Microbaculum marinisediminis: one gene and its partner. Each later gene encodes a partner of the first gene's protein in a complex. Links are inferred from orthologs where the notes say so. Each region holds a gene or a part of one and is shown on either strand. Other genes may lie near its edges.

Region 1 (15,872 bases):
GGGCATCGGGGGCGAGCGTCGGTCTTGATGGCGCGCATCGGCTCCGGTCCGACCCGCGTCCCCGATCACCGCATCGAGAACAGCTCCTGATGGAACCGGGCCTCCACGTCGAACCCGTGGGCGGCCAGGTCCGTTCGCAGCGCCTTGCCGAAGCCGGTCGGCCCGCAGAACCAGATGCTCGCCTCGCGCCAGTCCGGCACGGCCTCGCGAATGCGCGCGCCGCTGAGCCGGCCGTGCCGCGCGTCCACCAGGATGTGCAGTCGAACGTCGGCGGCCTTGGCGTCTTCCGCCAGCCGCGCCAGGGCGTCCTCGTCCACGTCCGCCGTGGTGTGGAAGAGGTCGACGACCTGGCCACGGCGGTCCGTTTCCGCCCGCGCGAGATACTTCATCCGGGAGATGAACGGCGTGATGCCGATGCCGCCGCCGACCCAGATCTGCCTCGGCCGGTCGTCGTCGAAGGTGAAGCAGCCGTAGGGACCTTCGACCTTCACCCTCTGGCCGATGCTGAGCTTGTCGGCCAGAAGGCTGGTGTGGTCGCCGAGCGCCTTGGTGACGAAGGTGATGCGCGGGTCGGCCGGATCCCAGGCCGATGCGATGGTGTAGGGATGCGCGCCCTCGTGCGCGTCCGACGTGGCGAAGGCGAACTGGCCGGTCTTGTGGCCCGGCCATCCCGGTTCCATGGCGATTTCCGATTCCAGGGCGCGTACGCCGGGATAGCGGCGCAACAGGCAGATCGTGCCGTGCACCTGGCGGCCGGCGCCGATCCGGCCGGTCAGCGCGACGAGCGCCGCATAGGTTCCCGGGATCAGAAGCAGCGCCACCACGATCCCGATCGGCGTGGTCCAGTGAGAGAACTGCACCAGCACGACCGAGTGGAACACCAGCACCAGGTAGGCGATCGCGATGAGTTTGTGGGTCTTGTAGAACTGGCGGTAGGGAAATCGCGGAACGAGCGCCAGCACGATCAGCAGCACCGCCGCGTAGAAGGCCCATTCGCCGAGGCCCTCCGCCGTGCCGCGCTGGCTCGACAGGAGCTGTTCCAGCGGATTGGTGATTTCCGGGCGCGGCCCGCGTTCCGGCCGCGACAGCAGGCCGTATCCCACCGCCCATTTCGGTCCCTTGGCCCAGAGCCAGTGGACGACCGCGAGGACGAGCGCGGCGATGCCGAACCACTTGTGCAGGCGGTACATCTTGTCGAGGCCGCCGAACCGGGCTTCCGGCCAGCGCGGCCTCAGCGCCAGCACCATGGCGAAGCTCATGGCGGCGACGGCGAGGATGCCGGTGAGCTGCACCATGTCGCTGCGCAGGGCGAAGAAGCCCCGTGCCTGGAATATCTGGAGGTTGAACGCCGTCCAAAGAACGATGAGGAGCGCCAGGGCGCCCCAGAACACGCGGGATATGGCTTTCACTGTCGTCGACCTGTCTCGATTTCGACCGCCGGACCACTGGGCATGATCCTGCAATCTTTAAAGCCGCCCGCGTGGCTACAAAACCAGAAAAACCGGTGGCGTGGTTTGTTCCAGGTCAAACCGGAGGCGCATCGCGGCCTCTGCAATCGATGGCTTTCGTCCCCTCCGGTCATCTTCGCCGCCGATGTCGTCGAGCCCGCGTTGGGCGAATTCGGCGGAGAAGCCGGCGCTTCTACACGACCTTGCCCGGATTGAGGATGCCCTTGGGATCGAGCGTCGCCTTGATGGCGCGCATCATCTCCAGCTCGACCGGGTCCTTGATGTGCTCCATCAGGTTCCGCTTCATGAAGCCGATGCCGTGCTCCGCCGAGATCGAGCCGTTCAGCGCCAGCACGATGTCGTCGATCGCGTCGGTGACCGCGCCCCATTGCGCCATGAAGTCGTCGCGCGCCATGTCCTCGGGCTGCGAGAAGTTGAAGTGCAGGTTGCCGTCGCCGATATGGCCGAAGGGCACGGGCCGCACGCCGGGGATCATCGCGCTGACGGTGGTGATGCCGCGCTCCAGCATCTCCGGCACCATGCCGACCGGCACCGAGACGTCGTTCTTGATCGAGCCGCCTTCCTTGCGCTGCACCTCCGACAGCATCAGCCGGATCTGCCAGAACGCCTCGGCCTGCGCGACGGACGCTGCCACGGCCGCGTCGCGCACCGTGCCGGCCTCGAAGGCGTCCTCCAGGATCGCCTGCATCATCGCGTCGACATCCGCGCCCTTCAGCGGCGAGGACAGTTCCAGCAGCACGTACCAGGGATGGGGCTCGGCCATCGGGTCGCGGGAGCCCTCGGCGTGGCGCAGCACGAAGTCGAGCCCGACGCGCGGCAGGATCTCGCAGGCGGTCAGCTGCGTGCCGGCCTTGGCCCGCGCCGTGGCGAACAGCGCCAGCGCGGCGGCGGGGCTCGCGACGGCGGCGAACGCGGTCGCCATCTCGCGTGGCTTGGGGAACAGCTTGAGCACCGCCGCGGTGACGATACCGAGCGTGCCTTCGGCGCCGACGAACAGGTCCTTCAGGTCGTAGCCGGTATTGTCCTTGCGAAGGCTCCTGAGCCCGTTCCACACGCGCCCGTCGGCGAGAACCACCTCGAGCCCGAGCACCAGGTCGCGGGTGTTGCCGTAGGCCAGTACGGCGGTTCCGCCGGCATTCGTCGACAGGTTGCCGCCGATCTGGCACGAGCCCTCCGAGCCGAGGCTCAAGGGGAACAGCCGGTCCGCCGAGTCGGCCGCCTTGTGGATGTCGTCGAGCACGACGCCGGCCTCGACCGTCATCGTGTCGTTGTCCGGATCGACCGAGCGGATGGCGTTCAGCCGCGACAGCGACAGCACGATTTCGCCGTCATGCGCGATCTGTCCGCCGACCAGCCCGGTATTGCCGCCCTGCGGCACGACCGCGGTGCCGGTTTCGCTGGCGAGCGCCAGGATCGCCGAGACCTCCGCGACCGAGCCGGGCCGCAGCACCAGCGGCGCGCGCCCGCGATAGAGGTCGCGGCGCTCGCGCTGATAGGGCTCGATCTCGTGCGTGTCGGTGATGGCGTATCTGTCGCCGACGAGTGCCGCGAACCGGGCGATGAGCTCCGGGGCAATCGCATGGGCCATGAGGCATTCTCCAGAAGTCACCCGCCTGAGGGAGGTCGATTTGTCGGGACCGGACGGAAGGGCGGCACGGAACCGGCGGAGCCGTCAAGCTCGCCTGTTCGTACTATTAGCGGCGACAATTCCGTTAGCCTAGCATATCGCAGCGGTTGCCGTTGTAGGCCCGGTGCTAGCGGACATGCGCTCTTTACGGCCTACACGGCGTCACGTTAAATGATCGGCACGTCCCACGCCGCAGGCGCCGCCGGGAGATGTCTCCGGCACTCTGACTGCGACGACGTTCAATTTCATGGACGGGGTGAATCGAAGGGGCGGCGGAACGCTGTCGAATCGAACCCCGTTCGGGGCAGGCGTTCAAATCACTCCTATTCGGCGCCAGAGATGTAAGTAGCGGCCGCGCGTAAGAAGCTTCAATTCAGAATGGCGTCTGTCGCAAAAAATCAGAAGAAGAGAGTCGTGTAATGGATCTGGTCATCGTTGGCGCGCAAAAGGCCGGCACCACATGGTTGTTTTCTATGATCAAGCAGCAGCCTCGGGTTGGATTTGCCTTCCAGAAGGAAATTCACTATTTCGATAGGGTGTGTCGTAAGAATTTTTCATTTGAGAAGCGAAAAAAGACAATATTGTCGGGGCAATGGGTCAGTACAGAAGGGAAGACTAAGGCCTACAAGGATTACATAGAATATGTTTTGGATCCGAATAATGCATATACGGATGAGTGGTATAAGAATATTTTTCTGAAAAAGCCGAAGAACAGGCAATTGATGCGGAAGGGGGGCGATATCGTCTTCATGGAGGCCTCTCCCAGCTATATGGCCATGCCGGAGCGCGGCTTCATGCATATGGCCAAACTGCTGCCTGATATCGAGCCGGTCTTGATCGTCAGGGATCCGGTCAGGAGGATGATTTCAGGAACAAGCATGTGGGTCCGGCGCGTTCAGGGCAGGCGTAAGAGCGTTGAGGACAACGATATTATCGGTCACATTGATGCGGGGCAGGTGCTCAGGGGAAAGTATTCTCGGTCCATTCCGCTTCTTAAGAAGTATTTCAAGGGCGTGAACGTCGTGTCGTTCAAGGATATAATTGTTCGACCAGAGGATATTTTGCGTAATATTGAAATAAAATACGGCCTTGATGAAATGGAATACAAAAATATAAGAGATAAGAACAATTCCAAGTCAGGCAAGGTCGTTCTGAGCGACAAGGTCAAGAAGCACATCGCGACCGTTTGCGAGCCTGAGTATGACTACATAAAGTCGGAATTCGGGGCGGATTTTCTCAAGGACATTTCGAACGAGTCCGCCGGTTCGTAGCCTGCGGGGATCGGCGTCACCAGGATGGCGCGGCGCACGTCGGGCCTTCTCGCCTTCCGCCACGTGCGGGGCCATCGGGTCTGGGTGACCTGCGGCCTCTGCAATCGATGGCTATTGTCGTGCTTCGGCTCTAGGCTTCGCCGCGGAGGGAGCCGATGCAACGCCGTCTCGCCGCCATCTTCGCCGCCGATGTCGTCGGCTACTCGCGGCTGGTCCGGGCCGACGAGGAGGCTGTCCTTGTGGCGTTCAAGGCCTTGCGGACGGAGGTCGTCGATCCCGCCTTCGGTGAATTCGGCGGCCGCGTCGTCAAGCTGATGGGCGACGGCATCCTGGCCGAGTTCGCCAGTGCCGTCGGCGCCGTGCGCGCCGCCGCGGCGATTCAGGCCCGCCTGGCCGAGAACAACGCCGCGCTGCCGGCCGATCGGCGTATCGCGCTGCGTTGCGGGGTCAATCTCGGCGACGTGGTGGTCGACGGCGACGACATCCATGGCGACGGGGTCAACGTCGCCGCGCGTCTGGAAAGCCTCGCGCCGCCGGGCGGGCTGTGCATCTCCGATGCCGTCCACGACCAGGTGCGCGACCGTACGGACCTGGCCTTCGAGGACCTGGGCCCCCGCGACCTGAAGAACATCGATCGTCCCCTGCGGGTCTGGCAGTGGCATCCCGGCCGCGTCCGCCCGGCCGCGGCCGTTGCCGCCGAGGGTTCGGCGCCGCCGGTCGACGCCAGGCCGTCCATCGCGGTCCTGCCCTTCGACAACATGAGCGGCGACAGCGAGCAGGCGTATTTCGCCGACGGCATCACCGAGGACATCATCACCGAGATCTCGAAGATCGCCGGGCTGACGGTCATCGCGCGCAACTCGACCTTCACCTACAAGGGCAAGGCGGTGAAGATCCAGGACGTGTGCCGCGATCTCGGTGTCCGCTACGTGCTGGAGGGCAGCGTCCGCAAGGCGGGCGACCGCGTGAGGATCACCGCGCAGCTCATCGACGGCGCGTCGGGCGGGCATCTGTGGGCCGAGCGCTACGACCGCGGCCTCGACGATATCTTCGCCGTCCAGGACGATGTCACGGACAGGATCGTGCGCAGCCTCGAGGTCCGGCTCGCCGGGGCGATGCCGCCCCGCGTCGAAACGACCGTCGCCGAGGCCTATGACTGCCTGCTTCGCGGGCGCGAGCAGTATCGGCGCTTCTCGAGGGACGGAAATCTCGCCGCCCGCACGCTCTACGACAGGGCGATCGCGCTCGACCCGGGCTACGCCGCGGCGCACGCGGCCCTGGCCGAGACCTATCTGCACGAGTGGTTCATGGGCGTTCCCGGCGCGCTCGACCGGGCCGAGGAGCTGGCGCGGAAAGCCAGGGACCTCGATCCGACGCTGCCGCTGGTCTACGAGGCGCTCAGTTCCGTCCATCTCTTCAAGAGGCGGCACGACGCGGCGATCGCCGATGCCGTGCGCTGGGTCGAGGTCGAGCCCGGCAATGCCGAAGCCTACGCCGGGCTTGCCGGCGTGTTGCACTTCGGCGGCCAGCCCGAACGGGTCGCCGGGCTGATCGAGAAGGCCAAGCGGCTCAACCCCTATTATCCCTTCTACTACACGCTCTATGTCGGCCAGTCCCTGTTCACCATGCGCCGCTTCGGCGAAGCCGTGGAAATGATCGCGCGGGCCGTGGCGCACAATCCGGAGTCGCTGCCCTCCCAGTTCTTTCTCGCCGCCGCCTGCGGCCAGCTCGGCGAGACCGGGCGCGCCCACGAGGCGCTGGCCGAGGTCCGTCGGATCAGTCCGGATTTTTCGCTGTCGAAGGCGCGCGCCATCGTCGCGTACCGGCGCGAGGCGGATATGGATCTTCTGCTCGACGGCCTGCGAAAGGCGGGTCTGGAGGACTAGGGCGCCGTGCCTCGGTCCGGCCTGTCGGCGGCGCCCGGGGGCGCCGTGTTCGCGGCAGCGCTCCGGCCGCCACGTTACGCGTGGATTCCTGGATGCTGCGCCGGTAAACTTCCGCCATGGCGGAGGAAACGCAACGCAGGCTGGCAGCGATCGTGGCGGCCGATGTGGTCGGCTATTCGCGTCTGATGGGGGCGGACGAGATCGGCACGCTCGCCGCGCTGCGCGCCTGTCGGTCCGAACTCGTCGATCCCATGATCGGCAGGCACGGCGGCCGCATCGTCAAGACGACGGGCGACGGTTTGCTCTTGGAGTTTCCCTCGGTCGTCGCCGCCGTGGAGTGCGCCATCGCCGTCCAGCAGGGGCTCGCCGCGCGCAACCAGGGCGTCGCCGACGACCGGGCCATCCGCCTTCGGGTCGGCGTGCATGTCGGCGACATCATCATCGAGGGCGACGATATCTTCGGCAACGGCGTCAACATCGCCGCGCGCATCGAGCCCCTGTCGGAGCCCGGCGGCATCAGCCTGTCGGACGATGCCTACCGGCAGGTCCGCGACCGCCTCGAGGTCGCGTGGGAAGACGGCGGCGAGCACGAGGCCAAGAACATCGCCAGGCCGATCCGGATCTGGCGCTGGCGGGACCATCGCGGGCAACCTGCGGCCCTTGGGCCGAGCTCCGGGCCGGCCCCTGCGCCGACCCCCGTATTGGCCCCGGCGCCGAATGGCGCCGAGCCGCTCGAACTGCCGTCGAAGCCGTCGGTCGCGGTGCTGCCCTTCGACAACATGTCGGGCGATCCGGAACAGGAGTATTTCGCTGACGGCATGACCGAGGACCTGATCACCGACCTGTCCAAGGTCTCGGGCCTGTTCGTGGTGGCGCGCAATTCCTCGTTCGTGTTCAAGGGCAAGTCGGTGGATATCCGCGAGGCGGCGCAGCGGCTGGGGGTGCGCTACGTGGTGGAAGGCAGCGTGCGCAAGGCCGGCGCGCATGTCCGTATCAACGTGCAGCTGATCGACGCGCTCAGCGGCGGCCATCTCTGGGCCGAGCGGTACGACGGCAGCGTCGACAACGTCTTCGAGCTGCAGGACGACGTTGGCGCCAAGGTGGTCTCGGCCCTGTCGGTGCGGTTGCGGGGCGACGAGACCGAACGCCTGCACCGGGTCCACACCCACAACCTGGATGCCTACGAGCTCTATGTCCGCGCCAAGGCGACGCCGTTTCCCCCGATTCCCGAGCGCATCAACGCCGCCCGGGAGATGTTCGAGCAGGTCATGGAGATGGCCCCGGACTATGCCGGTGGATACGCCGGGGTCTCCTGGATGCTCGGATTCTCCGCCATTTTCGGCCATGTCGACATGGCCGAAACCGCGGCCCGCGCCGAGGCGCTGGCCCGCAAGGCGGTCGAATGCGACGACAGCTTTGGCTGGTCCTACGTGGCGCTTGCCCAGGCGCTGTTGCTGCAGGGGCGCCACGACGAGGCGATGATCGCGATCGACAAGGCCCACGCCCTCCAGCCGAACGATGCCGACACCCATGCCTACCGGGCCTTCTTCCTGGCCCTGTCCGGCCATCCCGAGCTCGGCGTGGATCCGATCGATCAGGCGCTTCGGCTCAATCCGCAGTTCGTCAACGGGCCGTATCTGAACCTGCGCTGCGTGATCAAGGCGATCGGGCAGGACTACGAAGGTGCCGTTGCGTCCTTCGAGCAAAATATCGCGCGCCATGGCCCGGTCGGCCCGCCCGTGCTGTGCTGGGCGGCGACGGCGTATTGGGCGCTCGGCCGGCGCGAGGAGGCCGCGCGCGTGGCGGCGCGGCTGGCCGAGAGGTTTCCCGCCTTCCGGCTTGAACACTGGAATTTCTTCGAACTCATCCGCTCGCCGGACGATCGCCGCCGCATGCACGATCTGATGCGCGCCGCCGGCCTGCCGGAGTGATGGCTATCGCTCGGTTGCAGCCGAGCGCCGACTGTCCGGTTGCGTGGTTATCACCGCGGCGCCGCGGCGCGCCGCAGCCGGTCGTTGATCGCTTCGCCCAGGCCCGTTTCGGGGATCGGCATGACCGCGATGGTGCCGGCGCCCGAGGCGTCCAGTTCGCGCAGGTAGGTGAACAGGTTCGCCGCCGCGTCGACGAGATCGCCGCGCTCCGACAGGTTGAGCACCGCCCTGGCCGCGTCCGCGCCTTGGGGCAGGGCAGGGCCGAAGGCCAGCAGCGCCTCGTCCGCGCCGACGCGGTCTGCGGCGAGCCGGACCTTGGCCCGCGGCGCGTAGTGGGACGCGAGCATCCCCGGCGCGGCCGGCGCCTCCGGATCGGGCCCCGTATCGCCGGCATGGCGGGCGAGGGGGGCGCCGAGGACGGCCTCGATCTCCCCGGTCGGGATGCCGCCCGGCCGCAGCAGGGTCGGCCGGTCGCCCGTACAGGCGACGATGGTCGACTCCAGGCCGACGCGACACGACCCCGCGTCGACGATCAGGGCGACGGAGTCGCCGACTTCCGCGCTTGCCGCCTCCGCCGTTGTCGGGCTCACCCGGCCCGACCGGTTGGCGCTCGGCGCGGCGACCGGCCGGCCGAGTTTCTCGATGATCGCGCGCGTCACCGGGCTGTCCGGCCATCGGAGAGCGACGGTGTCGAGCCCGGCCGTGGCGAGATCGGAAATGCCGGAGTCCGGGCGTTTCGGCACGACCAGGGTCAGCGGCCCCGGCCAGAAGCGGTCGGCCAGTTTCGATGCGGTTTCGTCGAAGATGCCGTGTGTTTCGGCCATGTCGCGGCCGCAAACGTGCGAAATCAGCGGGTTGAAGCGCGGCCGGCCCTTGGCGGCGTAGAGTCGCGCGACCGCCTCGCCGTTGGTGGCGTCCGCCGCCAGCCCGTAGACCGTCTCGGTCGGCACCACGACGAGCGCGCCGGCGGCGAGATGCCGCGCGGCGGCGCTCGTCCGCGTGTCGTATTCTTCAGGGGAAGTCTCGTTGACGTGCCAGAGTTCCATATCGAGCCGTTGACGATGCGCCCGCCAAGCCTAAAGTGCGCTTCGATCGCTGGGCTCGCTATAGGCCCGGCCGGGAGCGCGCCGTCAAGCGCGCGGAACCGTGGAATTCGCTTGTAGAATGTCAGGGAGGTTCGCTTGAGCTATCGCGCCCCGGTGTCCGACATCGCCTTCACCTTGCGCCATATCGCCGGTCTCGACGGCGAACTGGAGCGCGGCACCTTCGGCGATCTCAGCGCCGACCTGGTCGACGCCGTGCTCGAGGAGGCCGGCCGGTTCGCGAGCGAGGAGATCGCCCCGCTGAATGCGCCCGGCGACAAGTTCGGCACGCCGCTACGGGACGGCGCGGTCACCATGCCGCCCGGCTGGAAAGAGGCCTATGCCAAGTGGATCGAGGGCGGTTGGGCGAGCCTGACGGGCCCGGAGGACTTCGGCGGTCAGGCGTTGCCGATAGCCCTGTCGATCGCCACCCAGGAGATGTGGAATTCCGGCTCGATGGCCTATGGCATCGGCCCGACGCTGACCTTCGGCGCCATCGAGGCGCTTCATACCCACGCGTCGGATGAGCTGAAGCAAACCTATCTGCCCAAGCTCGTCTCCGGCGAATGGATGGGTACCATGAACCTGACCGAGCCGCAGGCCGGCTCGGATCTCGCCCTCCTGCGCGCCCGCGCCGAGCCGCGCGGCGACGGCACCTATTCGATCAAGGGCACCAAGATCTTCATCACCTACGGCGAGCACGACCTGACGGACAATATCGTCCATCTGGTGCTCGCCCGCCTGCCCGACGCGCCGACCGGCACGCGTGGTATCTCGTTGTTCCTGGTGCCGAAGTTCCTGGTCAACGACGACGGCTCGCTCGGTGAGCGCAACGACGTCTGGTGCCAGAGCGTCGAGCACAAGCTCGGCATCCACGCCAGCCCCACCTGCGTCATGGCCTTCGGCGACAACGACGGGGCGGTCGGCTGGCTGGTCGGCGAGGAGAACCGCGGCCTCAATTGCATGTTCACGATGATGAACAACGCCCGCCTTTCCGTCGGCATCCAGGGCGTCGCGATCGCGGAGACCGCCTATCAGCAGGCGCTGGCCTATGCCCACGAGCGCAAGCAGGGCCGGGTGCCCGGCATGAGCCAGGACGAGGCCGTGCCGATCGTCGCCCATCCGGACATCAAGCGCACGCTGATGACCATGCGCGCGCTGACGGCGGCCGCCCGCGCGATCTGCTACGAGACGGCGGTGGCGACCGATCTCGCCCATCGGTCCGCCGACGAGGCCGGGCGCAAGGCCGCGCAGGAGCGCGCCAATCTGCTGACCCCGCTCGCCAAGGCGTTCTCGACCGATATCGGCGTCGAGGTCGCCTCAATGGGCGTGCAGGTCCACGGCGGCATGGGCTTCATCGAGGAGACGGGCGCGGCCCAGCACCTGCGCGATGCCCGCATCGCCCCGATCTACGAGGGCACCAACGGTATCCAGGCGATCGATCTCGTCACGCGCAAGCTGTCGATGTCGGGCGGCGCGGCGGTGACGGCCTTTATCGGCGATCTGCGGGAGGTCGTCCGTCAGGTGGCCGAGGCCAACCACCCCGCCTTCGGCCGCATGGGCGATCGCCTCGACGCGACCATCGACGCGCTGGAGCGGGCGACGACGTGGATGTTCGAGGCGCTGAAGAGCAATCCCGATCACGCGCTCGCCGGTGCGACGCCCTATCTGCGGCTGATCTCGCTTGCCGGCGGCGGCGCCGCGCTTGCCCGTGGCGCGCTGATCGCCCATGGGCTGGACGCGAGCCCGGCCAACGCGGCACGCATCGCCACCGCCCGATTTTTCGCCGAGAATGTCTGCCCTGCGGCGGACGGCCTGGCGGAAACGGTCGTCGGCGGTGCCGACACGGTGCTCGATACCGACGCCGCGCTGGCGTCCTAGGCAAGTTCCGCAGTCGCGGGGATTCGCGGAGCAGGTGGAGAACCTGGCAGGAAAAAGCCGGGTCGGGAGGAACCGCAATGACGACGCTTCAGGGCAAGACCCTCTTCATCACCGGTGCGAGCCGCGGCATCGGTCTCGCCATCGCCCTGCGTGCGGCGCGCGACGGGGCCAATGTCGCCGTGGTGGCCAAGACCGCCGACCCGCATCCCAAGCTTCCCGGCACGATCTTTACCGCGGCCGAGGAGATCGAGGCCGCCGGCGGCAAGGCCCTGCCGGTCGTCTGCGACATCCGCGAGGAAGACCAGGTCAAGGACGCCGTGGCGAAAGCCGTCGATCGCTTCGGCGGCATCGACGCCTGCGTCAACAACGCCAGCGCCATCTCGCTGACCGGCATCCTCGAGACCGACATGAAGCGCTTCGACCTGATGCACCAGATCAACGCGCGCGGCACCTTCATGGTCTCCAAGTACTGCGTTCCGCATCTGGAGCAGGCGGAGAACCCGCATATCCTGATGCTGTCGCCGCCGCTCGACATGAAGACCAAGTGGTTCGCCCCGCACACCGCCTATTCGATGGCGAAGTTCGGCATGAGCATGGTGGTTCTGGGGCTTGCCGGCGAACTGAAGGCCAGGGGCATCGCCGTCAACGCGCTGTGGCCGCGCACGACGATCGCGACCGCCGCCGTCAGGAACCTGCTCGGCGGCGACGCGCTGATGCAGGCGAGCCGGACGCCCGACATCATGGGCGACGCCGCGCACGCCATCCTGTCGCGGCCCTCCCGCGACTTCACCGGAAATTTCTGCATCGACGACTCGCTGCTCCACGAGGCGGGCGAGCGCGATTTCGACAAGTACCGCGTCGATCCGTCCGTCGACCTGCAACAGGACTTTTTCGTCCCCGACGACAGCGTCGCCCCGGCCAGCCTGAAGAAGGTCGGCGCGTAGGCCGCGAACGGCTTTCCACGCCCTTCACCTACGTCCTGCGAAATTCTAGTTTGACCTCTTGATGACGCCGAGAAAGCAAGCAGCCCCGTGTCGACCCTCTATCTGACCCATCCCGATTGCCTGGACCACGACAACGGCTTCGGCCATCCGGAGCGCCCGGACCGGTTGCGCGCGATCGAACGGGCGCTGGAACACGAGGCGTTCCACAACCTGATTCGCGAGCAGGCCCCGCTCGGCACGCTGGAGCAGGCCGCTCTCGCCCATCCGCAGGCCTATGTGGAGAGGATCGCGGCCGCTGCGCCGGCGGAGGGTATCGTCCAGCTTGATGCGGACACATCCATGTCGCCGGGCAGCCTGCAGGCAGCGCTCAGGGCCGTCGGCGCGGCGACCACGGCCGTCGACGAGGTGATGGAAGGCAAGGTCCGCAATGCCTTCTGCGGCGTCCGCCCGCCCGGCCATCACGCCGAGAAGGTCAAGGCGATGGGGTTCTGCCTGTTCGGAAACGCGGCCGTCGCCGCCTACCACGCCAGGCAAAAGCACGGCGCCGAGCGGGTCGCCGTCGTCGATTTCGACGTCCACCACGGTAACGGCACCCAGGATATTTTCTGGGACGACAAGGACATGTTCTACGGCTCGACGCACCAGATGCCGCTATATCCCGGCACCGGCGCGATTTCGGAGACCGGCGCCGGCAACATCGTCAACGCGCCGCTGCAGCCCGGCGACGGCGGCTCCGAGTTCCGCGAGGCGATGGAGGCCGTGATCCTGCCGGCGCTGGAGCGATTCGCGCCCGATCTCGTGATCGTGTCGGCGGGATTCGACGCCCATGCCCGCGATCCGCTCGCCAACCTCAATCTGGTGGAGCAGGATTTCGCGTGGATAACCAAGCGATTGATGGAAATCGCCGACACCTCCTGCAACGGCAGGGTCGTTTCGCTGCTCGAAGGCGGCTACGATCTCCAGGGGCTTGCGCTTTCGGCCGCCGCGCATGTGCGCGCGCTGATGAGAGCGTGACGGGGCAAGTGTCGACAAGAGGTAGAAGAGGAAAAGAATGACGTCGCGAGTAGCCCCGGTACCGCAGGATATTGCCGATCTGTCCTTCGAGGACGCGCTGAAGAAGCTCGAGGAAATCGTCGAGCAGCTCGAAGGCGGCAACGTTCCGCTGGAGAGGTCCATCGAGATGTATACGCGCGGCGATGCGCTGCGGAAGCATTGCGAGGGGCTGCTGAAGTCGGCGGAAGCGAAGGTCGAGAAGATCGTCGTCAAGGACGGCGGGGCCGCCGGCACCGAGCCGCTCGACGTCGACTAGCCGCGCGTCCCGGGGGCCGGAGCTGGGCGCCCCGACCCGCGTGCCCTGGACCTGATCCAGGGCCCGGGGGCGCATGGCAGGGCCTCGCCGTTTCCCGTCTGGCCCGGACCGGCACCGGGCATCTCCTGCCATCGCCCGGATTACGCCTATTTTCTCAGTTTCTTAGCTGAAATCCGGTGCGGTCTAAGCCTGCGTCGGCGGAAATGGGGCCGGACGTGATCCTGTCCCCACGCGCAGGCGCGGGCACCCGCCTGCGCCTTGCGGTATTCCGACCGCCATGCCATAGGAACCGGCGCGGCGGCACGATTTTTGAGTAGAGGGCAGAATATGAGCGAATCCCGGGGTCTGATGGCCGGCAAGCGTGGTCTCATCATGGGGATCGCCAACAACCGTTCGATCGCCTGGGGCATCGCCAAGGCGTGCGCGTCGGAAGGCGCGAGCCTGGCGCTGACCTATCAGGGCGAGGCGCTGAAGAAGCGCGTCGATCCGCTCAGCCAGGAGCTCGGCGCGACCGTTGTCGGCCATTGCGACGTCACCGACGAGGCGAGCCTGGACGCCGTTTTCGAGGAATGCCGCAAGCTGTGGGGCGGCCTCGACTTCCTGGTTCACGCCATCGCCTTCTCCGACAAGGAGCAGCTCGACGGCCGTTACGTCGACACCACTGCCGACAATTTCAACAAGACGATGTTCATCTCCTGCTACTCCTTCACCTCGATCGCGCAGCGCGCGGAGAAGCTGATGGGAGATGGCGGCTCGATGCTGACGTTGACCTACTACGGCGCCGAGAAGGTGATGCCGCACTACAACGTCATGGGCGTCGCCAAGGCGGCGCTGGAGGCCAGCGTGCGCTATCTCGCCGTCGACCTCGGCGCCAGGAACATCCGCGTCAATGCCCTGTCCGCCGGCCCGATCAAGACGCTCGCCGCCTCGGGCATCGGCGACTTCCGCTATATCCTCAAGTGGAACGAATACAACGCGCCGCTGAAGCGCACCGTTACCATCGACGAGGTCGGCCAGTCCGCCCTATATCTGTTGTCCGACATGGGCCGCGCGGTGACCGGCGAGGTCCATCACGTCGATTCCGGCTACCACGTCGTCGGCATGAAGTCGGTCGACGCCCCGGATATCTCGGTCGTCAAGGACGAATGACGCCATGACAACGAACCGCCTCGTCCGGCTGAGGAGCCGTCCCGTCGGGATGGTCAGGCGCGACGATTTCGAGATCGTCGACGAGCCCGCACGCGACGCCGGCGAGGGCGAGTTCCGCGTCAGGATCGAGTACGTGTCGCTCGATCCGGCCATGCGCGGCTGGATCGCCGCCGGCAAGTCCTACGTGCCGCCGGTCGAGATCGGCGCGGTGATGCGCGGGTTCGCCGCCGGCCACGTCGATCAGTCCAACCATCCCGACTACAAGGTGGGCGATGCCGTCGCCGGCCTGCTCGGGGTGCAGCACTATGCGGTGTCGAAGGGCGAGCGCTGCTTCAAGGTCGATCCCACCAAGGCGCCGCTCGAGCGTTGGATCGGCGGCCTGGGCATGCCCGGCCAGACCGCCTATTTCGGCCTGCTCGAGGTCGGCAAGCCGAAGCCCGGCGAGACCGTCGTCGTCTCCGCGGCGTCGGGCGCGGTCGGTTCGATCGTCGGCCAGATCGCCAAGATCGTCGGCTGCCGTGCCGTCGGTATCGCCGGCGGACCGGAGAAATGCCGCTACGTGGTCGAGGAGCTCGGCTTCGACGCCTGCGCCGACTACAAGGGCGGTAACCTCGCCGAGGAGTTGAAGGCGGCCTGCCCGGACGGCGTCGACGTCTATTACGAGAATGTCGGCGGCGAGATCCTCGATACCGTGCTGCCGATGATGAACCTGTTCGGACGCATCCCGGTCTGCGGGCTGATCTCGGCCTACAACGCCACCGAACCACAGCCTGGCCCGAAGAACCTGCGCTCGATCCTGGTCAACCGCCTGACGATGCGCGGCCTGATCGTCTTCGACTTCCAGGACAGGATGGCCGAGGCCAACGAGAAGCTGGGCCAGTGGCACGCCGAAGGGCGGCTGAGGATGCGCGAGGACGTGCGGGAGGGCGGTATCGAAGCCTTTCCGGACGTGCTCAACCTGCTCTACACCGGCGGCAATTTCGGAAAGCTGGTCCTCAAGCTGTGAGCGAACTGAAGGCGTCTCTCTACCTGATCCGCCACGGCGAGACGGACTGGAACGTCGAGGGCCGACTGCAGGGCACCAAGGATATCGACCTGAACGCCCGCGGCCGCGCCCAGGCAGCCCGCAATGGCACGGTGCTCGCCGGGCTGTTGGAGACCGACGGGCTTGGGGAGACCGATGTCGACTGGGTGGCGAGCCCGCTCAGGCGCGCCCGCGACACCATGGAGATCCTCCGCCGGGAGATGGGCCTCGATCCCGCCGACTACCGCGCCGATCCGACCCTGCGCGAGGTGTCGTTCGGCGAATGGGAGGGCGAGACC
Region 2 (11,882 bases), 110 kb from region 1 along the record:
CGACTGCCGGGTCGATCGTCGCGGCGCGTCGTCTCAACAGGGCGATGGCGGTGGTCATGTCGGGCTCCGGTATTTCCAGAAATATCGAATAATTCGGGCGAAAAAATCAGCCCGCGGCTTTTCCGGCATCCGCCGGCGGGCAGCACTCCGGCCCGCAACAGCCGTCCTCGCAGCAGGGATCGGCCCCAGGATCGGCGCCAGAATCGCCATTGTCGTTCTTCGCCGCCGCCTTTTCCTCGATGCAGCATTCGGCGATCAGGTAGTCGGCCGTTTCCTTCATGGTGTCGAACTCCGCTCGGCAGATCAGGGTGGTTCCCTGCCTTTCCTGGCTGACGAGCCCGACCATGATCAGCTTCGCCAGATGGTGCGACAGGGTGGAGGCGGCGATGTCGAGGCGCTGCCGCAGATCACCCACCGGCAGGCCGCGATTGCCCGTCCGCACCAGCGTGCGGACGATGTCGAGCCGTGTCGGATTGCCCAGTGCCTCGAGCCTTGCGGCAACATCGTCGCGTTTCATGGGGCCGACTCTGACGAAACAGCGACCGCAGGTCAATCGGTATTTCCAGAATTATCGAAATTATAATTTCCGGATGCAGTCTGACGGTGCCGATTCACAGCGGGTTCAAGGATTCGCGGTAGGTTGGACACCGAACGCGCGGGATTGCGGGCCGTCGAGGCGGGCTTTCGATCCGGCGCGGGGGAGGCATGCGGAAGGAGCTGCGATGGCTGCGAAACGGATCGTACGCGGCGTTGTGACGGCAGGGTTGGCGACCGTGACCTGCGCCGCCGTCCTGGTGTCGGTGTCGCCGTCGGTGTCGCCGTCGGTGTCGATTGCGCAGGAGTGGCGCGCGGGCGGCGTATCGGCGCGCCCCTGGAATCCCGGACTGCACCCCGATCCGGGCTTCCGCAACGATGCCGCCGCGGCCGCGGCCGGCGCGGCCGCGGGAATCGTCGCCGGCCAGGCCATCGGCAACGCGCTCGGCCAGCCGCAAGCGCAGCCCCGGCCCCAACCCACCGCGCCGCCGTCGTCCGTCACCATCGTGCCGCCGTCGCGCCCCGTCGCCAATCCGGCGATGCCAGCGCCGAGCTTCCCGGTCACGGCCGGCGTCTATCCGCCGGAGTGGCACGCCTACTGCGCGTCGAAATACCCAAACTACGACGCCCAGACGGGCACCTATGTCGACGCAGAGGGCTTCAGGCAGTACTGCCAGTAGGCCGAGACCGCCGGGGCGATAGTCAGAACCGCCTAAGCGTCGTCTCGAGCGCCCGCTTCATTTCGTCCTTCGCCGGCTCCGCCGCCCTGACGATGGCGCGGGCCTTGAGGAAATCGAGCACGCGGAACAGGGTGATGTTCGGGCGGATCAGGATGTCCGGTCCCTTGTGCGTGAGCCGGTCGGCGATCACGCTCTGCATCAGGATCTGCGTCGACCCGAAGATCGACTCGTAGGGGGTGGGCACGCGGCCGGCATCGCCCCTGGGCATGTTGATCACATCGACCGCCGCGACCACGTCGACGTCCTTGCCGAAGAACCCGAACGGCAGCGGCTCGGTGACGCCCCCGTCGACCATCACCCGTTTGTCTACGACGACGGGGCGGAACACCATCGGTATCGCCATCGAGGCGGACACGGCGAGGCGAAGGTCGCCGGACGACAGCGCGACGGCCTTGCCGGAGTAGAAGTCCGTCGCCACCGCCGAGAGCGGGATCTCCAGATCCTTGAAGTCGGTCGCCACGCCCTCGGGCAGGAACAGGTCGAGGAGCTTCTGCGCGTTGAGCTGCACCGGATTGCCGAGGCTCGGCGTCAGCAGGTCGCTGAAGCGCTCGCGCCGCAGCTTCCACAACCGCGACAGCACCTCGCCGCGGTGCTTGAAGACGGACAGCGTGTAGTCGCGCAGATCGGCGGCCGGGATGCCGGAGCAATAAGCCGCCCCGACGATCGCCCCGATCGAAGTGCCGACGACGCGGTACGGCCTGATGCCGAGCTCGTCGAAGGCTTCAAGCACCGGGATGTGCGCGAGCCCGCGTGCCCCGCCGCCGCCGAGTGCCAGCCCGATCCTCGGCCCCCCAATCGTCGAATCACCATGATGGGGCCGGGGCTTGTGCGCCATGGTCAGCGCGCGCCCGCGCGCTCGGCGAAGCCCCAGGCGGTCTCGGCGAGCGGTCTCACCTGGCTCGCCATCGCCGCCGCGTTCTCGTTGGTCGCGGTGCCGTCGCGCACCCGCCCGACGATGCCCTGCAGGATCGCCGCCAGCCGGAAGAAGTTATAGGCGAAGTAGAAATCGAGGTTCGGAATGCCGTCCCGGCCGGTGCGCTCGCAGTAGCGGGCGACATAGTCGTCGAGCGTCGGGATGCCGAGCGAGGGCAGGTCGACATCGACCAGGCTGCCGGTTCCCGACCCGAAGCGTGACGTCGGCATGTGCCATTGCATCAGGTGATAGGTGAAATCGCCGATCGGGTCGCCGAGCGTGGCGAGTTCCCAGTCGAGCACGGCCAGCACCTTCGGGGAGTCCGGCGCCAGGATCATGTTGTCGAGGCGGAAATCGCCGTGGACGATGGAGGCGCCGGTATCCGGCGGCGTCGCGCCGGGCAGCCAGTCGATCAGCCGTTCCATTTCGGCGATCTCCTGGGTCTCGGAGGCGCGGTACTGGTCCGACCAGCGCTTGATCTGGCGCGACACGTAGCCGGCCGGCTTGCCGAAATCGCCGAGGCCCACCGCCTCGTAGTCGATCGTGTGCAACTGCGCGATCGTCGCGTTCATCGCGTCGTAGATCGCCGCGCGTTCGGCGTTGTCGCAGTCGGGCAGGCTCGGCACCCAGTAGACACGGCCGCCGACGAAATCCATCAGGTAGAACATCGTGCCGACGACCTCGTCGTCGTCGCACAGGATCAGCGGCCGGGCGACGGGGAAGCCGACGCTGTGCAGCGCGCTCAGCACCCGGTATTCGCGATCGACCGCGTGCGCCGACGGCAACAGCTTGCCCGGCGGCTTGCGCCGCAGCACGTAGCGGCCCGAGGCGGCCTCGATCATGTAGGTCGGGTTCGACTGTCCGCCCTTGAACTGCTTCGCTGTCAGCGGCCCCTTGAACTCCGGCACATGGGCTTCGAGCCAGGCCGCCAGCCGCTTTTCGTCGAAGGCCAGGGCCTCGGCGACGTCCTTGGTGCCGCTGAAGGCGGTCTGCCGGTCGATCGTCTGTTCGCTCATGATCCTCCCCGGAAAAAATCGAGCAGTGCCTGTGTCGCCGCGTCCGGATTTTCTTCGCAGACGAAGTGGCCGGAGTCGATGCCGATCCCGGTAACGTCATCGGCCCAGTCGCGCCAGATGTCGAGCGGGCCGCGCGTCTCTCCGGGAATGCCGGCGTTGCCCCACAGGGCGAGCAGCGGCGCGGCGATCGTCCTGCCCGCGGCGACGTCGGCCTCGTCGGCGGCGAGGTCGTAGGTCTGGCCGGAACGGTAGTCCTCGCAGCAGGCGTGAATGCGGTCGGACTGCGAGAAGGAGGCGCGGTAGTGCACCATCGCCCGGGGATCGAAGGCATCGAGCGACCCGGCCTTGGTCCAGCTCGCGATCGTATAGTCGAGGTAGTCGGCCGGGGCCTTGGTGATCAGCATCTCCGGCAGCGGCTCCGGCTGGGCCAGGAACAGCCAGTGATAGACCTTCATCGCCATGGCGACCGTGAACTCGTGCCACATCGCGTGGGTCGGCACGATGTCGAGCACCGCCAGCCTGTCGAGGACCTGCGGGTGGTCGAGTGCCAGCCGGTAGGCGACGCGCCCGCCGCGATCGTGGCCGGCCAGATGGAACCGGTCGTGTCCGAGCGCCGCCATCACCGCGACCAGGTCGCTGGCCATCGCCCGCTTCGAATAGGATGCGTGATCGGGCACCGTCGCCGGCACCGAGCTCTGGCCGTAGCCGCGCAGGTCCGGGATCACCAGCGTGAAGTGCGCGGCGAGCGCCGGCGCCACCCGGTGCCACATCACGTGCGTCTGCGGATAGCCGTGCACGAGCAGCAGGGGCGGCCCGTCGCCGCCGGTGCGCAGGAAGATCTCGGCGCCGTCCCCGGTCACGGTGCGGGCCTCGAAGCCCGGAAACAGGTCGGCGAGCGGTTCGCTCATGTCACGGGTGTCTCCCTCTCGACGGCACGCCAGCCGATATCGCGGCGGCAGAAGCCGTCCGGCCAGTCTATCAGGTCGACGGCGGCATAGGCGCGCATCTGCGCCTCGCGGATGTCGCGGCCGAGCGCCGTGACGTTGAGCACGCGCCCGCCGGTCGCCGTCAGCACGTCGCCGTCGCGCGCCGTGCCGGCGTGGAAGACCGCGACGGAGTCCATCGCCGCGGCGTCCGCGACATTGCCGATGACCGTGCCCTTCTCGTAGGTGCCGGGATAGCCGCGGCTCGCCATCACCACGGTGAGCGCCGGCTCGGAGCGCCAGTGGATGCTGCGGCTGTCGAGCGACTGGTCGAGCGCGCCGAGGATCAGCAGCAACAGGTCGTCCTGGAGGCGCATCATCAGCACCTGCGCCTCCGGGTCGCCGAAGCGCACGTTGTATTCGAGCAGGCGCGGTCCCTTTTCGGTGATCATCAGCCCGGCGTAGAGGATGCCGGAAAACGGCATGCCCTCGGTGCGCATCGCCGTCATCGTCGGCGTGACGATCTCGTCCATCGCGCGGCGGCACAATTCCTCGGTCATCACCGGGGCAGGCGAATAGGCGCCCATGCCGCCGGTGTTCGGGCCAGTGTCGCCGTCATGGGCGCGCTTGTGGTCCTGCGCCGTGGCCAGCGGCAGGGCGGTGCGACCGTCGCAGATGGCGAAGAAGCTGGCTTCCTCGCCCTCCATGAACTCCTCGATCACGACGCGCGCGCCCGCCTCGCCGAAGGCGCCGGCCAGCATGTCGTCGATCGCCGCCTCGGCTTCGGCCACCGTCTGGGCGATGATCACGCCCTTGCCGGCGGCGAGCCCGTCGGCCTTGACCACGATCGGCGCACCCTCGGTGCGCACGAAGGACTTTGCCGCCTCCGCGTCCGTGAACACCCCGTAGGCGGCGGTGGGAATGCCGTAGCGGCTGCACAGGTCCTTCATGAAGGCCTTGGAGCCTTCAAGCTGGGCGGCCGCCGCGGTCGGTCCGAAGGCGCGGATGCCGGCCTTGTCGAGATCGTCGACCATGCCGGCGACCAGCGGCGCTTCCGGGCCGACGACGACGAGGCCGATATCGTTGGCCTTGCAGAAGGCGATGACGGCGGCATGGTCCGTCACGTCGAGGGGCATGCATTTGGCGATCTCGGCGATCCCCGCGTTGCCGGGCGCGGCCCACAGTTTCTTGAGCAGGGAACTCTTGGAAAGCGCCCAGGCCAGCGCGTGTTCGCGCCCGCCCGATCCGATGAGAAGGACGTTCATTTCGCCTCGTCTAGTAGCCGACCGTCGGGATAGTCCGACTAGCACGCGGTTCGGCGGTCGTCACCCTCGCTTGCCGTTCTCGCCCGCGTCGTCGCCGGGCGCGGCCCTATCGGTCGTTCTTCCCCGGTGGTGCGCCCGACAGGGATTGAGGTCCGTCGGGCTCTCGCGCCCCGCCGCGCTTTCGCGTAAACAGGACGGATGGCCGACCCCGCCCAAGGCAATATCCCGGAGCTCAGCGTATCCGACCTCGCCTTCGCCGTGAAACGCACGGTTGAGGACGCGTTCCCCTATGTGCGGCTGCGCGGCGAGGTGTCCGGCTATCGCGGGCCCCATTCCTCCGGCCACTGCTATTTCGCCCTGAAGGACGAGAAGGCGCGCATCGACGCGATCATCTGGAAGGGCGTGTTCGGCAGGCTGCGCTTCAAGCCGGAAGAGGGGATGGAGGTCATCGCCACCGGCAAGGTGACCACCTATCCGGGCCGCTCGAGCTACCAGATCGTCATCGAATCGCTGGAGCCGGCCGGCGTCGGCGCGCTGATGGCGCTTCTGGAGGAGCGCCGCAGGAAGCTCGCCGCCGAGGGCCTGTTCGACGAATCCCGCAAGGTGCCGCTGCCCTACCTGCCGCGCGTCATCGGCGTCGTCACCTCGCCGACGGGCGCGGTGATTCGCGACATCCTGCATCGCATCACGGACCGGTTCCCGGTCCGCGTGCTGGTATGGCCGGCGCGGGTGCAGGGCGAGGGCGCGGAAGACGAGATCGCCGCCGGCATCCGCGGCTTCAACGCGCTCGACGAAGGCGGCCCGATCCCGCGTCCCGACGTGATCATCGCCGCGCGCGGCGGCGGCAGCCTCGAGGACCTGTGGTGCTTCAACGAGGAAGTCGTGGTGCGCGCCGCCGCCGAAAGCCGCATCCCGATCGTCTCGGCGGTCGGCCACGAGACCGACTGGACGCTGATCGACCACGCCGCCGACATCCGCGCACCGACGCCGACCGCGGCCGCGGAAATGGCGGTCCCGGTGCGCGCCGAGCTGATCGCCGTCGTCGCCGACCGCGGCCAGCGGCTGAAGACCGGGCTTCTGCGTCTCGTCCAGGAGCGCAAGGCGCATCTGCGCGCCGCAAGCCGCGGCCTGCCGCGCCTGACCGACCTGCTCGCGCTGCCGCGCCAGCGTTTCGATGAGGCCGCCGGTCGTCTCGGCCGCGCGCTGATGGCCAACACCCATGCCCACGGAACCCGGCTCGTCCGCGCCTCGGGACGGCTGTCGCCCGGACGCATCGGCGACCGGATCGTGCGCGGGCAGGAACGGGTGGCCACGCTGCAGAGCCGCGCCGGCCGGGCGATGGCGGTCCTGGTGGATCGCCGCAAGGACCGGCTTGCCCGGGTCGCGACCCTGCTCGATGCACTGAGCTACGAACAGACGCTGAAACGCGGCTATGCGCTGGTACGCGACACGGCGGGTGAGATGGTGCGCACCGCCAGGGGGCATGCGACCGGCGACCGGCTGGAGATCCGGTTCGCGGACGGCACCGTGCCCGTCGTCGTCGATGGTTCGACGCCGCGCCCGGCCCGGCCGGCCGCCAATCCAAAGACCGCCAATCCAAAGACCGCCGACGCAAAATCAGCCGATGCAAAGAAAAAGGCCGGGCAGAAGCCCGGCCGTCAGGCGAGCCTTTTCGACGACTAGCGCCGATACGGCCCGGGAGGGAAGCGTGCCCCGGGGCTTGCGCCCCCGGAAAGTCGCGCGCGTCCGGTCAGGCGAACGCGTTGCCCGGCTTGAGGCCCACCTTTTTCAGGATCATGGCCAGCGGGCAGAAACCGGTGAAGGCGGCCTGGAACATGTTGAAGCCGACAAAGGCCGTCAGCACGAACCACCAGGTATTGACCCAGATGCCCAGCGCCAGCGAGCCGAGGATCACGGCGCCGGCGAAAGCGAAAACGAAGCGATCGATATTCATAGTGGTCACCCGTTCATATTCGTATTCTTGAATATATAATGGGCTGACCTTGCCGCGCAAGGGAAATGTCGCGGGTCATTCGGAAATTCCCAGGCCGCAAACAGCCCTGGCTGTCTATTCGGCCGCGCCCTCGTGCAAAAAAACGACCGGGATGGGCTACTCGGTCGCGCCCTCATCTAGAAAAGCGAACGGCCGCGACTGTTTCCTCGGTCGCAGCCCGGCCCGGAAAAGCAAACGGCCGTGACTGTTTCCTCAGTCGCGCCCCGGCCGAGAAAAAACAAACGGCCGCGACTGTTTTCTCAGTCGCGGCCGTCGGGCGGCAAAATCGGTTGCGGTTTGGCCGGTGTCCGGCGCTCCCACCGTTCAGCGGCCGCGCCGATGACGGGAAAGCGCGATCCGATCGGACGGATTGACCCAGAACGGGGACGCCAGCGCGCTGTCGACCTGGGACCGGTTCAGGCCGATATCGGCCAGCAGGTGATCGCTGGCGCCGCGCAGGGACTTGAAGTCGCGGCGCGCCCGGCGCGCACGGGCGAGGCGGACGAACAGATGGGTGAGCCGGTCACGGAAGGTGCGCGGCGGGTGGAGGGCACCGGCGGCATGGCCGGCATAGGTGATCATATCCATGTCATTGCCTTTCGAATAACCGACCGTTGAGGGCACAAACGCCGCGACGGAGAGCCGGCGCGACGTTCGTTGTGCACTGCAACACGTAGGTATTGAATAAGGCTTAATTGTGCTATGCGGATTTCAAAAACCAGCTATGCCTCAGTGGCTTAGCGAAATCTCGCCTGTTGTTTTTGCGACTGCGAATATCAGGTTTGCGACCCGCCTCTAGGACGTGCGGCGAGACCGGCTGCTCCTGTGGTCCGCCCGCGCCCGGATCAGGTGATGCGAGGGGTCCGCATCCATCGGCAACTGAAGCGAACCGATGACGTCGGACCGGGTGAGCCCGATGTCGGCCAGCATGCGGTCGTCGGCCTCCAGCAGGGTCGTAACCTGTTTGCGGGCGATCAGTGCGCGCCACAGCTGCCACGCCCTGGCGACCAGCCGGTTGCCGGCCGCAACGAAAAGCCTTCTCCTGCCCAGAGAAACCGATGTCGTTGTCATCTCCGCCTCCTTTCTTGCGGAACGCATGGTCCCCGTCCGGTGGCCGGCCCGATTCGGCCCGGCCACCGCGATGCCGGCGACAATCTCGAATGGCTGCAAAATGGTGGAATGGGATTGATTATTCCAGCGAATGTTTCTTATGCTTGTCATCAGAAACGTTGATGGAGTGGTCCATGGCGAATCTGATCGACGTCGAACTCCTGCGCACCCTTCTGGCGATCGCGGAGACCGGCAGTTTCACCCGCGCGGCCGACGAGGTGCATCGCACCCAATCGGCGGTGTCGATGCAGATGAAGAAGCTCGAGGAGCTGGTCGGCAAGGCGTTGTTCGAGCGCGGTGCCCGGTCGGTTCGCCTGACGCCGGACGGTCTGCGGCTTCTCGACTATGCCCAGCGCATCGTCTCGCTGAGCGAGGAGGCGGTATCCATCTTCGCGGAGCCGGATCTGCAGGGCGTCGTCACCCTCGGTGTCCCCGACGATTACGCCGATCGATTGCTGCCCCGGGTGTTGTCCGCGTTCGCCCGCAGCCACCCGCAGGTGGAATTGGTGGTGAATTGCCACGGCTCCATGGCGCTGGCGAACTATGTGCGAAAAGGCGACCTGGATCTGGCGATCATCACCCACAGCGATGCTATGGACGCCGAGCTTATCCGTCGCGAGGCGCTGAACTTCGTCGGCGCGGAGGAACATGCCACGCATCTGGCCGATCCGCTGCCGCTGGCCGTCGGGCCGCAGACCTGCTCGTGGCGCAATTCGGCGCAGGCCGCGCTCGACTCCGTCGGCCGCAGGTACCGCGTCGCCTACACCAGCTCGGCCGCGGCGCCGCTCGTCAGCGCGGTTCTGGCGGGGCTCGCCGTGACGGTCCTGCCCGAAAGCGCCATGCGCTCGGGCATGCGGATCCTCTCCGGGCGCGACGGCTTTCCGGCGCTGCCGCCCTGCGATATCGGCTTCATTCGCGCCAGGCACGCCCGCTCGGCGATCCACGATGCGCTGGCGCAGCATATCGTCACGCGCATCGGCAACCTGCAGACGCCGGTCGCCGAGGCGGCGGAGTGATCGGGGCCGGGGGCTTCATGGGACGACGTGCGGCGACGGGCCGGACGCGCTATTGGCAGAACCGTTCGACGGTCGTGACCGCCGCTTGCGAGCCGAGCAGGCCGAAGCTGATATCCTCCGGCGCGATATGGCTGACGACAGGGCCGTCGAGCCGTGCCTCCCGGCCGGACTTCAGCGCCGCCCGGAGCGCCGGCGAGGTGTCGGGATTGCCGCTCTCGCTGGTGGCGTCCGACAAGACGATCCTGTCGCCCGAACCGTGCTGGCGGACGGGAAAGGCCGTGCCGTCGACGACAATGTCCAGCGTCGCTTCGCGGTCGAACGGCCAGGATTTCTCGTAGACGGCGAGCACCAGTCCGTCGCCGAGGCATTCGGCGGCTAGCGACGCGTTGCCCGCGCGCGCTTCGCCCACGGCGATGCCGGGACCGACGACGCGCCAGGCGGCGCTTGCCGGGCCGCCAAGCACCACAGCGGCCACCACCGCCAGCAGGGCCATCCGCGTGATCATGGCAGTCGTGCGATCATGGCTTTCGCCCCCGGAATGACGGGACCGCGTCCCGTCTGCGTCTCAGCGCGAACGGGGCTTTCTCAGGACGAACAGGTTGCCCAGCAGCGCAAGCGCCAGCCCCGCGAGCGCGACCATCGTCCACTCGTATCCCTCGAAAAGCCATGAGATGACAAGGGCGCCGATCGGGAACATGACGGTCGCGTAGCCGGCCCGGCCCGGTCCGATGCGCCGCATCAGGGTGAGGTAGCTCGCCATCGGCACGACCGTGGAGACCGTCGCCAGCAGCACGAGCGGCACCACGTAGGAGGGATCGGGATCGAATTTCAGCGGCGCGCCGATCCCCGCCACGATCCCCGCCAGCAGCACGACGCCATAGAGGCTCGCCCAGGCGTTGGCGGAGATCACCGGATAGCCGCGCCGGTGCACGCCGGAGGCGACCATGTTGCCGAGCGAGAAGCACATCGCGCCCGCCCCGGCCGCCGCAAGCCCGAACAGCGCCGTATTGCCGGTTTCGGGACGGTTCACCTCTGGCCAGAAGATCAGGGCGATGCCGGTGACGCCGATCAGCGCGCCGACCAGCACGCGCGGCTCGAGGCGATCGCGCAGAACGATCGCGGCGTTGATCGGATTGAGGATCGTCACCACCGAGAAGACGACCGCCAGCAGGCCGGAGGTCAGCCACTGGGCGGCGAGATAGAACAGCGCGAAGTTCATCGAGAACATCAGCGCGCCCATCAGCATCAGGCGCGGGTGCAGCGCGGCGGGGAACCGGATGCGCCGGCCCGACAGCACCACCCAGGCGAACATCACCACCACCGCGATCGAGAAGCGGTAGAGCACGGATTGCCAGATCGACACCGGGCCGACCTGAAACTTGATCAGGATCCAGCTCGTCGACCAGGTGACGACGGTGAGGGCGTAGAGGACGAATTCCGTGGTTCCGAACGTACCCGACCCTTCGAGGGCTGCGACGCGTCGGGCCTCCGTCGTCAATACGCGTATTCCTCGAAGGCGCGGTCGATGTCGCCCTTCCAGGGGCCGTGGAATTCCTCGAGCATGCGTTCGGCCGGCGTGACGCCGCTCTCGGCGATCTCGCAAAGCTCCTCGAGGAAGCGGGTCTCGTCGCTCTCGCCGCCGTAGCCGGCCGCCCGCCGCTTGAGCCCGTCATGGGCGATCGCCATCACCTCCTTGGCGATGTCCTGGACGGTTCGGTTGCGGAACGGGGTCTTCAGCGCCGTCGCCGGCACGGCGTCGCGCAGCGTCTCGCGCTCCTCGGCGGTCCAGTCCTTGACGATATCCCAGGCCGCGTCGAGCGCGGTGCCGTCGTACATCAGGCCGACCCAGAGCGCCGGCAGGGCGCACAGCCGGCGCCACGGGCCGCCGTCGGCGCCCCGCATCTCGATGAATTTCTTCAGCCGGACCTCGGGGAAGATCGTGGTCAGGTGATTGACCCAGTCCGATTGCGTCGCCCGCACGCCGGGCAGCTTGGCCAGCTTGCCGTCCATGAGGTCGCGGAAGGAGTCGCCGGCGACGTCGTGATAGGTCTCGCCGCGCTTGACGAAATAGAGCGGCACGTTCAGCGCGTAGTCGGCATAGGCCTCGAAGCCGAAGCCGTCGTCGAAGACGAACGGCAGCATGCCCGTGCGGTCCGCGTCGGTGTGCTTCCACACCTCGCTTCTGAGCGACAGGAAGCCGTTCGGCTTGCCTTCCTTGAACGGCGAATTGGCGAACAGCGCGGTCGCGATCGGCTGCAGCGCCAGGCCAACGCGCATCTTCTTGACCATGTCGGCTTCGGAGGCGAAGTCGAGATTCACCTGCACGGTGCAGGTCCGATACATCATGTCGAGGCCCATCGTGCCGACCTTCT

The links.
Region 2: the proteins of MUB46_RS00160 (region 1) and xseA are in contact, whole or in part, in a cryo-EM structure (PDB 8TXR), measured with the Escherichia coli proteins. The link is inferred for Microbaculum marinisediminis from one-to-one orthologs.

What each region holds. Positions count from the first base shown.
Region 1 is NZ_JALIDZ010000001.1:27,248-43,119, reverse strand. Bases 11,828-14,771 are described here. They hold MUB46_RS00160 (exodeoxyribonuclease VII small subunit), read left to right. Parts: upstream 11,828-13,142; coding sequence 13,143-13,400; downstream 13,401-14,771. Other genes in these bases: MUB46_RS00150 (NADP-dependent oxidoreductase), read left to right, coding at 14,554-14,771; fabI (enoyl-ACP reductase FabI), read left to right, coding at 13,728-14,549; MUB46_RS00165 (histone deacetylase family protein), read left to right, coding at 12,179-13,105; MUB46_RS00170 (SDR family oxidoreductase), read left to right, coding at 11,828-12,091. In the rest of the region: MUB46_RS00205 (ferredoxin reductase family protein), read right to left, coding at 66-1,409; MUB46_RS00200 (FAD-binding oxidoreductase), read right to left, coding at 1,642-3,057; MUB46_RS00195 (sulfotransferase), read left to right, coding at 3,516-4,367; MUB46_RS00190 (adenylate/guanylate cyclase domain-containing protein), read left to right, coding at 4,523-6,253; MUB46_RS00185 (adenylate/guanylate cyclase domain-containing protein), read left to right, coding at 6,370-8,184; MUB46_RS00180 (L-threonylcarbamoyladenylate synthase), read right to left, coding at 8,235-9,230; MUB46_RS00175 (acyl-CoA dehydrogenase), read left to right, coding at 9,366-11,147; more of MUB46_RS00170, read left to right, coding at 11,225-11,827; more of MUB46_RS00150, read left to right, coding at 14,772-15,555; MUB46_RS00145 (histidine phosphatase family protein), read left to right, coding at 15,552-15,872. UniProt on the Escherichia coli protein: Bidirectionally degrades single-stranded DNA into large acid-insoluble oligonucleotides, which are then degraded further into small acid-soluble oligonucleotides.
Region 2 is NZ_JALIDZ010000001.1:137,739-149,620, reverse strand. What follows is about bases 4,889-7,831. They hold xseA (exodeoxyribonuclease VII large subunit), read left to right. Parts: upstream 4,889-5,589; coding sequence 5,590-7,074; downstream 7,075-7,831. Other genes in these bases: MUB46_RS00725 (YjiS-like domain-containing protein), read right to left, coding at 7,709-7,831; MUB46_RS00730 (YgaP family membrane protein), read right to left, coding at 7,142-7,345; purD (phosphoribosylamine--glycine ligase), read right to left, coding at 4,889-5,391. In the rest of the region: MUB46_RS00770 (permease), read right to left, coding at 1-58; MUB46_RS00760 (BA14K family protein), read left to right, coding at 723-1,214; MUB46_RS00755 (patatin-like phospholipase family protein), read right to left, coding at 1,237-2,109; MUB46_RS00750 (phosphotransferase family protein), read right to left, coding at 2,112-3,203; MUB46_RS00745 (alpha/beta fold hydrolase), read right to left, coding at 3,200-4,111; more of purD, read right to left, coding at 4,108-4,888; more of MUB46_RS00725, read right to left, coding at 7,832-7,972; MUB46_RS00720 (DUF1127 domain-containing protein), read right to left, coding at 8,180-8,455; MUB46_RS00715 (LysR substrate-binding domain-containing protein), read left to right, coding at 8,629-9,510; MUB46_RS00710 (hypothetical protein), read right to left, coding at 9,560-10,015; MUB46_RS00705 (DMT family transporter), read right to left, coding at 10,076-11,008; MUB46_RS00700 (glutamate--cysteine ligase), read right to left, coding at 11,005-11,882. UniProt on the Escherichia coli protein: Bidirectionally degrades single-stranded DNA into large acid-insoluble oligonucleotides, which are then degraded further into small acid-soluble oligonucleotides.